2 regions of the Primorskyibacter sp. S187A genome follow, and region 2 is predicted to be linked to the other one. Evidence: riboswitches for the same ligand, from Rfam matches in the RefSeq annotation. Region 2 holds a riboswitch; the other holds the start of a gene.
The links. Region 2 has a riboswitch for thiamine pyrophosphate ahead of thiM (hydroxyethylthiazole kinase). Riboswitches for the same ligand answer to the same signal wherever they lie in the genome.

Region 1: linked by a shared signal. The riboswitch ahead of ACP15S_RS15320 (thiamine ABC transporter substrate-binding protein) and the one ahead of thiM (hydroxyethylthiazole kinase) in region 2 are both predicted to bind thiamine pyrophosphate.

The regions. Positions count from the first base shown of each region.
Region 1 covers NZ_JBNAGA010000002.1:889,195-894,746, reverse strand. Annotated here, with positions in the region: gene ACP15S_RS15340 (DMT family transporter) at 1-751, shown strand, start outside; gene ACP15S_RS15335 (cytochrome c biogenesis CcdA family protein) at 809-1,522, shown strand; gene ACP15S_RS15330 (thioredoxin family protein) at 1,541-1,960, shown strand; gene aroC (chorismate synthase) at 2,017-3,120, opposite strand; TPP riboswitch at 3,211-3,331, shown strand; gene ACP15S_RS15320 (thiamine ABC transporter substrate-binding protein) at 3,373-4,353, shown strand; gene ACP15S_RS15315 (thiamine/thiamine pyrophosphate ABC transporter permease ThiP) at 4,329-5,552, shown strand, end outside.
Region 2 covers NZ_JBNAGA010000002.1:1,087,504-1,093,055, forward strand. Annotated here, with positions in the region: gene ACP15S_RS16305 (ABC transporter substrate-binding protein) at 1-708, opposite strand, end outside; gene thiD (bifunctional hydroxymethylpyrimidine kinase/phosphomethylpyrimidine kinase) at 705-1,511, opposite strand; gene thiE (thiamine phosphate synthase) at 1,508-2,143, opposite strand; gene thiM (hydroxyethylthiazole kinase) at 2,140-2,916, opposite strand; TPP riboswitch at 2,968-3,056, opposite strand; gene ACP15S_RS16325 (tripartite tricarboxylate transporter permease) at 3,298-4,815, opposite strand; gene ACP15S_RS16330 (tripartite tricarboxylate transporter TctB family protein) at 4,884-5,387, opposite strand; gene ACP15S_RS16335 (Bug family tripartite tricarboxylate transporter substrate binding protein) at 5,452-5,552, opposite strand, start outside.

The DNA.
Region 1 (5,552 bases), 200 kb from region 2:
CATCATTTCCGGCCTGATCGGTATGGGCCTCGCCTATCTTTTGGGCGAGCGGCTGCGCTTTACACCCGCGCAATGGCGCGCCATCGTCATCTTCGGTCTGTGTCAGAATGCGCTGTATCTGGGGCTGAACTTTATTGCCATGCAGTCGGTGGAGGCGTCACTGGCCTCCATCATCGCCTCCTCGATGCCGCTTTGGGTTGGGCTTGCGGGCTGGATACTCTTTCGCGAACGTCTGACCCCCATGGCCATTGCCGGGCTGGTTGCGGGCATGATCGGCGTCGCTCTGATCATGGGCGCGCGCCTCTCGTCAGGCGTGGATCTCTTTGGGCTGGGTCTCTGCGTGGCCGGTGTTCTGGCTTTGACGGTGGCCACGTTGTCCGTCACGGGGGCCTCTTCGGGCGGAAATGTCCTGATGGTGGTGGGCGCCCAGATGCTTGTGGGTGCTGCGGCGCTCGCGCTGGCCTCACTGGTTTTGGAACGCCCCTATGTCGTAGCGGTCACACCCTCGCTCATTGCCGCTTTCGTCTACACAACACTGGTGCCGGGCCTGCTGGCGACGTTTGTCTGGTTCAAACTGGTGGGCATGATCGGTGCCATTCGTGCGGCAACCTTTCACTTCCTCAACCCGTTCCTTGGCGTCGCCATCGCGGCGTTGGTGTTGGGCGAGGCCATAGGCCCGCTAGACTTCCTAGGCGTCGCCATCATCATGGGCGGCATTCTGGCTGTGCAATTGTCCAAGGCGCAGCGATAACGCGGGCTCACGCGGATTTCATGTGACATTTCAAAAGCCCTGCGACAGTTTGCCCGCATGGAATTTTTGCTCGCCTATGCCGCCGGTTTGCTCACGCTGATCAATCCCTGCGTTGTCCCCGTCTTGCCCATCGTGCTGGCCTCTGCCGCACAAGCGGGACGTGGGGGCCCCGCCTATCTGGCGCTAGGGATGGCCGCGAGCTTTGTCGTACTGGGCCTGAGCGTCACCGCCTTCGGGCATTTGATTGGTCTGGACGCAGATAGCCTTGCTCGCGCCGGTGCGCTCGTGATGATCGCGTTCGGAGCGATCCTGCTGGTTCCCAAACTGTCAACGGCTTTTTCAACGGCCACAGCAGGTGTCGCCGCCAGCGCAGACAGCACCATGTCCCGCATGGAGGGCACGTCACCCGCGGGGCAATTGGCAGGGGGCGCCTTGCTTGGCGCGGTTTGGTCGCCCTGCATCGGGCCGACGCTGGGCAGTGCCATAGCCTTGGCATCCCAAGGCGAAAGCCTGCTACGCGCGGGCAGTATCATGGCCTTTTTCGCGGCCGGCGTCGCGACCCTGATCCTCGCTCTGGGCTATGGTGCGAAGGGCATTTTGCAACGCAACCGCGAGGCATTCCAGCGCATCGCAAACGCGTCCCGCCCATTGCTGGGCGTCACCTTTGTCGTCGTGGGCCTCTCGCTCTACTTTGGCTTGCATCACGTGATCGAAATCTGGGCGTTGGATAACCTGCCGCCCTGGCTCGTCGATTTATCCGTTTCCATATAACCAACCAAAGAGGACCTGATGGACCGTAGAACATTCATGATCACCGCCAGCGCTGGCGCTGCGGCAATGACCCTTCCGCAAGTTGCGTCAGCTGCCGCACTGGACTATCGCCCCGGCCTTCTGAAAGAGCGGCTCGACGCGGGCGACACCGTTCTGCTCGATTTCAAGGCAAGCTGGTGTGGCACATGCCGGGCGCAGGGTCGTGCCATTGAAGCGCTGAAGAAGGAAAACGCCGCCTATGGCGAGCGCATTACCTTTATCAATGTGGATTGGGACACCTATGGCAGCAGCGAAATGGCCAAGCGGCTCAAGATCCCGCGGCGGTCGACACTGGTTGTCATGAAAGGCGATGAAGAGCTTGGCCGGATCGTCGCGGAAACGCGCAAGGAACGGATCAAGTCCCTGATGGATACCGCCCTGAACGCGGCCAGCGCCTGAACCCAAAGGCACTCATGATCAAAGCGCACCCCGCTTCAGGGGTGCGCCTCGGAACATCATCCGATCCGGCCCTGGTTCTCACCGACATGCCCCCGGTGGAGCAACATGTGATCTAGGATCACACAGGCCATCATCGCCTCCCCAACCGGAACAGCGCGGATACCAACACAAGGGTCATGGCGGCCCTTGGTGATGATCTCGGTGTCCTCGCCCGCTTTGGTGATCGTCTTTCTGGTCGACAGGATGGATGAGGTCGGCTTCACCGCGAAGCGCACCACGATATCCTGCCCTGTTGAGATACCGCCCAGAATGCCACCAGCATGATTGGAATTGTAGACAGGCCCATCCGGCCCCATGGTGATCTCATCCGCGTTCTCGGTTCCGGTGAGCCCCGCAGCTGCCATACCCTCACCAATCTCAACACCTTTGACCGCGTTGATGCTCATCATGGCAGCGGCAAGATCCGTGTCGAGCTTGCCGTAAATCGGCGCGCCCAGACCAGCGGGCGCACCTTGCGCCACAACTTCAATGACAGCGCCCACAGAATTATGCGCATCCTTGCGCAGATGGGTCAGATACGCCTCCCACTCCGATACAGCCGCCGCATCGGGGATCCAGAAGTCATTTCGGGCAATCTCATCCCAGTCAAACCGGGCGCGATCGATGTGCTTCTCGCCCATTTGTGTCATGTAACCCGTAATGCTGAGATCGGGCGCAAGCTGTGCCAGCGCGGCCCGGGCAATACCCCCCGCCGCCACACGTGCGGCTGTCTCGCGGGCCGAAGAGCGCCCGCCGCCGCGATAGTCGCGAATGCCGTATTTCTGCCAGTAGGTGATATCTGCATGGCCGGGCCGGAACTTTTCGACGATATCACCATAATCCTTGGAGCGCTGATCGGTATTGCGGATCAGAAGCTGGATGGGGTGCCCCGTGGATTTGCCCTCAAAAACACCTGAGAGGATCTCGACCGCATCGGGCTCCTTGCGCTGGGTCGTGTTCTTGTTCTGGCCTGGTTTGCGCTTGTCGAGCCAATGCTGGAGAAAGCCCGCATCAATCTCGATGCCGGGCGGGCAGCCGTCTACCGTTGCGCCCAAAGCCGGCCCGTGGCTTTCGCCCCAAGTGGTCACGCGGAAGATATGGCCAAAAGTGTTGAACGACATGGGTTGGCTCCTTTCCGTCTGAGATAATCGCGTGGCCACAGAGCCTCAAGCGGTTTGTCCTTGATGCGGTCAGGAGATCGGTCTACGTCTGAAGATACCTCGGGGTGCTTTGCTCACGGTCTGATTGACCCAAGCAAAGCTGAGATGCGCAAGCGAACCCGTAGAACCTGAACCGGCTAGAACCGGCGGAGGGAAGGTCGGCGCATCAAAGCGCCCCCCAACACCCCCGCCCCCAATGATGGAGTTGCCCTCATGAAGGCCCTTCCCCTCGTTGCGGGACTGTTTCTTGCGACGCAAAGCTTCGCGGAGACCCCCGTTCTCACTGTCTACGCACCCGATTACTTCGCCTCTGAATGGGGCCCTGGCCCCGGCATCGAGGCCGCCTTTGAGGCACGGTGCGGCTGTGATCTCGTTTACAAAACGGGCGAACTTCTGCCCCGCCTGCTGCTTGAAGGGCCGCAAACGGAGGCTGATGTCGCCATTGGCTTCAACACCGATGTGACCAAACGGGCCCGCGAGAGTGGCCTCTTTGCGCCGCATGGCCTCGACACCTCTTCCCTGACGCTTCCTCTGGATTGGTCAGACGACACGTTCCTGCCCTTCAACTACGGGCATACGGCTTTCATCTACAACAACACGCTGGTGTCCGAGCCGCCAAGCTCTTTTGCAGATTTGCTTGAAGCGCCGGATGATCTCCGGCTCGTCATTCAGGATCCGCGTAGTTCGATTTCCGGGCTTGCCCTCGTGCTGTGGGTCAAGGCTGTTTATGGCGACGACGCGGAAGCGGCCTGGGCGAAGCTGGCACCCAAGATCGTGACGGTGACCAAAGGCTGGTCCGAGAGTTATGGCCTTTTCACAGATGGTGAGGCCGACATGGTCCTCAGCTACACCACGTCCCCCGCCTACCACATAATCGCAGAGGAAGACCTGACGAAATCCGCCGCGATTTTCCCTGAAGGCCACTACTTCATGGTCGAGCTGGCCGCCAAGCTCAAGGGCACGGACAATTCCGAACTCGCCGATCAGTTCATGGCCTTCATCCTGACGGAAGAATTCCAGTCCATGATCCCGACGTCGAACTGGTCTCTCCCCGCGGCCCTGCCGCAAGACAAATGGCCGGAAGGGTTCCAAACCCTGCCCTTGCCAGACAAGGTCTTGTTCTACACCGAGGACGAAGCGGCAGCGCTTCGTGATGAGGCGATCGAGGCATGGCGCAGCGCGCTCTCGCAATAATCGCAGCGCTGATCGTTGCGGGGCTGGTCATTGGCCCCGTGGCGAAGGTTCTGCATACGGGCGGCAGTCTTGCCGCCCTGACCGTGGGTGATTGGGCAGCGCTGCGCTTCACGATATGGCAAGCCGCTCTGTCTGCGGCCCTGTCTGTCTGCTTCGCCATCCCTGTGGCCCGCGCCCTCGCCCGGCGTCATTTTCCCGGGCGTGGCCTCTTGATCTCGATCATGGGCGCCCCCTTTATTCTCCCGGTCATCGTGGCCATCCTTGGGCTTCTGGCGGTTTTTGGAGGCAATGGTTGGGTAAACGCCATTTTGGGTGCGGTTGGTGCGCCGCGCATTGATATCTACGGCTACCATGGCGTCATCCTTGCGCATGTTTTCTTCAACCTGCCGTTGGCCGTCCGCATGATCTTGCAGGGATGGCTGGCCATTCCAGCCGAACGTCTTCACGTGGCCGCAAGCCTCGGCGCGCCCGTTGGGCGTGTGTTGGAGCGCCCCATGCTGTGGCAAGTCTGTCCGGGGGCGTTTGCGATCATTTTTGTGATATGCACCGGGTCTTTCGCTGTCGCGCTGACGCTGGGCGGCGGCCCCCGGGCAACGACGGTAGAGCTCGCAATCTATCAAGCCTTCAAATTCGATTTTGACCTCTCTCGCGCGGCAACGCTGGCAATGGTGCAGCTCGGGCTGGGCCTCACGGCAGGGGCGCTGGCACTCCGGCTTGCGCGGACCGAAGGCTTCGGCGCCGGTTTTGATCGCGTGGTGCAGCGATGGGACGGGCACGCCGGGGTCGATGCGATCTGGATCGCGCTGGCATCTGCCTTTCTGCTCCTCCCCCTTGCCGCAGTGGTCCTCTCCGGCGCGCCCGGGCTCGCGCTCCTGCCTTCGTCAGTTTGGGACGCCACGCTTCGGTCTGTAGTGCTTGCGCTAGGCGCGACAGCTTTGACAATTTGCTTCGCTTTGGCGCTGGTCAGCCGCGCAGGCGAAATGGCGTCGCTTCTCGGAATATCAGTCTCCGGACTTGTCTTAGGCACCGGGCTGTTTCTGTTGCTTCGGCCATATGTCCGCCCAGGCGACGTGGCCCTACCCGTCACCATGCTTGTCAACGTGCTGATGGCGCTGCCCTTCGCGTTGCGCATCCTGAAACCGGAAGTCGATGCGGCCCGGGCCGACTTCGGACGTTTGGCCGACGCCTTGGGGCTTTCG
Region 2 (5,552 bases):
GTATTGCGTGGCGCGTTCGGTCGCGGCCAGAAAGCGGCGCACCATATCGGCATCCATCGTATCGAGGTTGGCCACGTAAATCAGCTCATCATAGGTGGGCAGGCCTTCCTCCTCGACGTAGAAACAGCGGCCTGCAACGCCTTCGATATCCATCTGGTTCAACTCGAAATTGCGAAACGCGCCGATTACCGCATCGACCTGACCGGACATGATGGCAGGCGAGAGCGAGAAATTGACGTTGACGAGCTCTACCTGATCCAGCGTCACGCCATGCGTGCCCAGAACGGCGCTCAGAACCGCATCCTCGACCCCACCGACAGAGAAACCGATCTTGCGTCCTGCCAGATCAGCTGGCGTTTCTATGGGGCCGTCCTCCAACACCAAAAGGCAGTTGAGCGGCGTGGCGACCAGCGTACCAATGCGGCGAAGCGGCAGGCCTTCATGGCGTTGCAGGTGCAGTTGCGGTTGATACGAGATTGCCATTTCTGCCTGGCCTGCGGCGACAAGCCGGGGCGGGGCCGACGGATCAGCGGGGGCGATGATCTCGACCTCAAGGTTTTCATTGGCGAAATAGCCTTTCTCCTGTGCGATGATGACCGGGCCGTGATCGGGGTTTACGAACCAGTCCAGCAGCAGCGTCATTTGATCCTGCGCCAGAAGCGGTCCGGCCCAAAGGGACAGGGCAAGGGCAGAGAGGGTCTTTTTCATCGGGACAGTCCTTTAAGGTTTGCAAAGTGATGGGTGGGGCCGTGGCCCGACCCGACAGACAAGTCATCCGCATGGGCGATGGCATCGCTGACATAGGCCTTGGCGGCAGCGACTGCCTTGGGCAAAGATTGCTTGCGAGCAATCTGCGCGGCCAGCGCGGCCGACAGGGTGCAACCGGTGCCATGTGTGTTCCGCGTCGCCGTGCGCGCGCCCTCAAACCACGTTACATTGTCCGAGGTGACCAGACAGTCAGGGCTGTCTGCTCCGTCAAGGTGGCCACCTTTCATCACGATGGCGCTCGGCCCGAGGGCGATCAACGCACGGGCCTGCTGCGCCATCTCTTCGCGGGTTTGCGCAATCGGCCTGTCCAGAAGGTGCGCGGCCTCCGGCAGGTTGGGCGTCAACACAAAGGCCAAGGGCAGAAGTCGCGTCCGCAACGTGCCCACCGCGTCCGGTTGCAACAGAGGTGCGCCGCCTTTGGCAATCATAACCGGGTCCAGCACGATCGGTGCATCGCAACCTTGCAGCGCCTCGGCCACGGCGGCAGCGATCTCGGCGTTGGCGATCATGCCGATCTTCACGGCATCAACGCGGATATCTTCGAAAATGGCCTTGATTTGCGCTTGCACGAACTCCGGCGGGACAAGATGAATGCCGCTTACGCCTTGGGTATTCTGCGCGGTCAGCGCGGTGATGGCTGCCATGGCATAGGCCCCGTTTGCCGACATCGCCTTGAGGTCGGCCTGGATACCAGCCCCTCCCGATGGATCGGAGCCTGCGATACTGAGAACATTGGGAATCATTTGAACCGCTCCTCTTTTGCAAATGCTTGCGCCGCCGCGGTCACATCGGGCTGCCCGCAAATCGCGGAGACAACCGCAAGCCCATCCGCCCCGCTTTGCCGCACCGGCCTTGCGTGTTCCGCCTTGAGCCCGCCAATGGCGACAGTGGGCAGCGGCGTCAGCGCCACAAGCGATGCCAACCCGTCGAACCCAATGGGCGCTTCGTGGTCTGTCTTGGTGGCTGTGCCGAAGACAGGGCCGAGGCCGAGGTAATCCACCAAGGACGGATCGGCGGCCCTGACCGTGTCAGGCGTCTCGCAAGACAAGCCCAGCACCTTGCCCGGCCCAAGCTGCGCGCGCGCTTGCGCAGGTGTCATATCTCCCTGACCGATATGCGCGCCGTCCACGTCAGCAGCGACAGCAGCCTCCACATCGTCATTGATCACAAGCGGGACGCCACTGTCTGACAGCATGTCCTTCAATCCGCGCGCCAGTTCGACACGCTCCCGCGTTGTCGCCGTCTTGTCGCGCAGCTGAACAAAGCTGACACCCCCCGCCACGGCGCGGCGCACGGTCTCCACCACACCGAGCGGCGCGCAAAGCTGCGGATCGGTCACAAGATACAACCCAAGACTGTCGCGCAGCCCCGTCATCCCAGCACCGTTTGGGCCAGATCATCCGGCCCGACCGATGCCAGCGCATCAAGGAAGTGGACCTGAAAGCTGCCCGGCCCCGTGGCCTGCGAGGCGGCAACATTGCCGGCGGCCTTGAAATGCGCCAACGCACCGAGCGCGGCGTCAAACGCGGGCCCCGCGGCTGCATAAGCGCCCATGAGTGCTGTCTGAGAACACCCCAGTGCCGTGATTTGCGGCATGAGCGCCGAGCCGCCAGTGACTTCGGCGCTTTGCGTGCCGTCCGTGACGAAATCCACAGGGCCAGTGACAGCAACGGTTGCGCCATAATCCCGCGCCAAGGCCTCAGCCGCGCCTTTGGCCGCATCGACACTGTCACCGCTATCCGCGCCTTTGCCGCTGCCTGCCTCACCGGCAAGTGCCAGGATCTCTGACGCATTGCCGCGCAGGATCGTCGGGCGCTGCACAAGCAAGTCCTGTGCTACGCCTTTGCGATAGGCGCTTACGAAGTGCGCGACCGGGTCCAGCACCCAAGGCACATCGCTGGCGTTGGCCGTCTTGGCCGCAGCCATCATGGAGGCCGCCCAAGCGCCGTCCAATGTGCCGATATTGATTGTCAGTGCCCCGCAAATCGGCGTGAAATCCTCGATTTCTTCGACAGCATGCAGCATCGCAGGCGAGGCACCGGCCGCAAGAACGACATTCGCGGCTATATTCATGGCGACATAGTTTGTGATGCACTGCACAAGTGGGTTTTGCGCACGCAGTGGGGTCAGAATGTCATTGAACGACATATACGTCTCTTTCTCATCTTGGCGAAGAAAAAGAGCACCTGTCAGCTTGGTCAAAAGCGACTGTGACCTCCCTCCGCCAGCATTATCTGGTTCAGGTTCAAAGGGTACGTCTCAGCTTTTCAGCGCCCCTGGCGAATGAGACGCTAGGTCAAGTTGCGAGGATGGTCAAGCGTCCCCAATACCTGTGCGCGGACCGGCCAAGTCAAGTCTCGCTGGGTTCCGATGTGACCAAAGGGGGCCTTAGGTTGAGGAGATCTAATGACGGCTTCGTCCCGCATAGCTGACGGTGTTCTTCTTTTAGGCACCTCGCCGCAACGCTTTCTCTCTCGTGCGCATTTGCTTACGGCACCGCGCAAGGCGCTAGACGGATGGCCGCCCGCTTCAGGCCGCCGCCTTCCTGTTTGTGGCCCAGCGGCGGATCACTTTGACGGCGGGCAGGAAGATCAGGATGAGGGCGATGATCGTGATCGGACCCGCGATGGGGCGGGTGAAGAAGATCGAAGGATCACCCGAGGACAAGAGCAGCGACTGGCGCAGCGTGGGCTCCGCGATGGGGCCCAGAACGATGGCCAGCACGGCGGGGGCCAGCGGGTAGTCGAACTTGCGCAGGAAGAATGCGCCCAGGCCAAAGACCACCATCAGCCAGATGTCGAACATGTCCCGCGTCGCCGCATAGCCGCCCGCAATCGAGAGCACGAAGATCATCGGCGCGAGGATCGTGAACGGCATCCGCAGCATCCAGATGAAGAGCGGGATGAACGCCAGGTTGATCAGCAGCGCGGCCAGATTGGAGATGTAGAACGAGCCGATCAGGCCCCAGACAAATTCCTGCTCATCCACGAAGAGGCGCGGGCCGGGGACGAGGCCCCAGATCACCATACCGCCCAGCAGGATCGCTGTCGTGGGCGAGCCGGGAATGCCCAGTGTCAGCATCGGCAGCATTGAGCCTGTCGAGGCCGAATTGTTGGCCGCTTCCGGCGCCGCAACCCCGTCAGGAGAGCCTTTGCCGAATTCCTCGGGCTTGCGGGAGATCATCTTCGTGACACCGTAGGACATGAGCGAGCCGGGCGTCGCGCCCGCCGCAGGCAGGACGCCCACGAAAAAGCCCAGAAACGAGCCGATCATCGTCCCGCGCCAGCCGCGCTTCGTGGCTTCCTTGGTGTCTGCCGCCATGCCTTTCACGGTCATCTTGGGCGTGGTCGTCTCCACCTCGCCGCGGCTTTGCTCAATGGTCCAGATCATCTCGCCGATGCCGTAGACGCCAATGGCCAGAACCAGAAAGCCGATGCCCTGCAGGAAGCCGTTGTAATCAAAAAGCACAAGCCGGGGCGCGCCGGAGATCTGGTCAAAGCCAATGGCGCCCAGCACGAGGCCGAAGCAGATCGAAAAGATCGTCTTGGGGATATCGTCGCCGCCCAGACCCACGAACGTGGCAAAGGCCAACAGCATCAGCGCAAAGACCTCGGGCGGACCAAAAGACAGGGCAACGGAGGCCAGCACGGGGGCGAAGAGCGTGAAGAGAATGTTGGCCACGGTCCCGCCGATGAAAGAGGCCAGTGCAGCTGTGACGAGGGCGAGGCTCGCGCGGCCCTGCCGGGCCAGTGGCCTGCCATCAAAGGTGGTGGCCACCGCAGTTGACGCGCCGGGGATCCCCAGCGTCACAGAGGAGACCGCACCGCCATACATCGCGCCATAGTAAATCGCGGCCAGAAAGATGATCGCTGATCCCGGAGGGACAAGGAAGGTCACGGGCAGAAGGATGGCCACGCCGTTGACAGAGCCCAGCCCGGGCATCGCACCGATAAAGAGCCCGACCGTGACCCCGATCAGGATCATCATGAGGTTGAGCGGTTGGAGAGACAGGAGCATGCCGTCAGCCAGCAGGGCGAGAACTTCCATAGTCAGAGGCTTTCTTCAAAGTGGCCTGCCTTGGCGAGAGGGGCCTTAGGGGATCGGAGCGGGTCGTGTCAGTAGATGATGTCGTAGAGGATATCGAACACCGGATCGGTAAACGGCAGGCCCGAGGGCATCGTGATCTGCATCGCGCCTTCGAAGAAGAAAAACAGCGCGACAGGTGTGATCAGCGCGACCGCGAGTGTGAAGACCAACCCGTGCCGTCCGAGAAACCACATGTAGTAGAACAGGAAGACTGCAATCGCCCCGTACATGGAGATGATATTGACGAGGGCCACAAATCCGATGATGCCGCCGCCCACGAAGATGAGCGTCCGCCAGCCGTAGCTGTCGAGGACCGGTTCATCGGATTGGGAGGCGGGGGTCAGGCCACGGTACCAGTTGACCGCGGTCCAGCCGCAGCAGCCCAACATGATGGTCGCGAGCCAGAAGGGCCATGCACCGCCGCCGGGCCCCTGATCTGCAATATATCCGATGGGCAGCTCGGTGCTTTTCCACATCAGGTAAAGTGACAGGAGGGCCAGAATCCCCGCGGTCATAAGTTCACCAACGCGCATCTGGCCCTCCCTTTTGTCATTGCCCCCTTGCGGAGGTCTTCGCTAACTCGCAGTTAACCTTAGGTCAGCTCTGCTTTTCGCCAAGGGCGGCGAGCAGCTTCTTGTGATTTTCCACCTGAAGCGACCAGTAATCGCGCTGCTCATCGGCGTTCATCCACAGCGGCG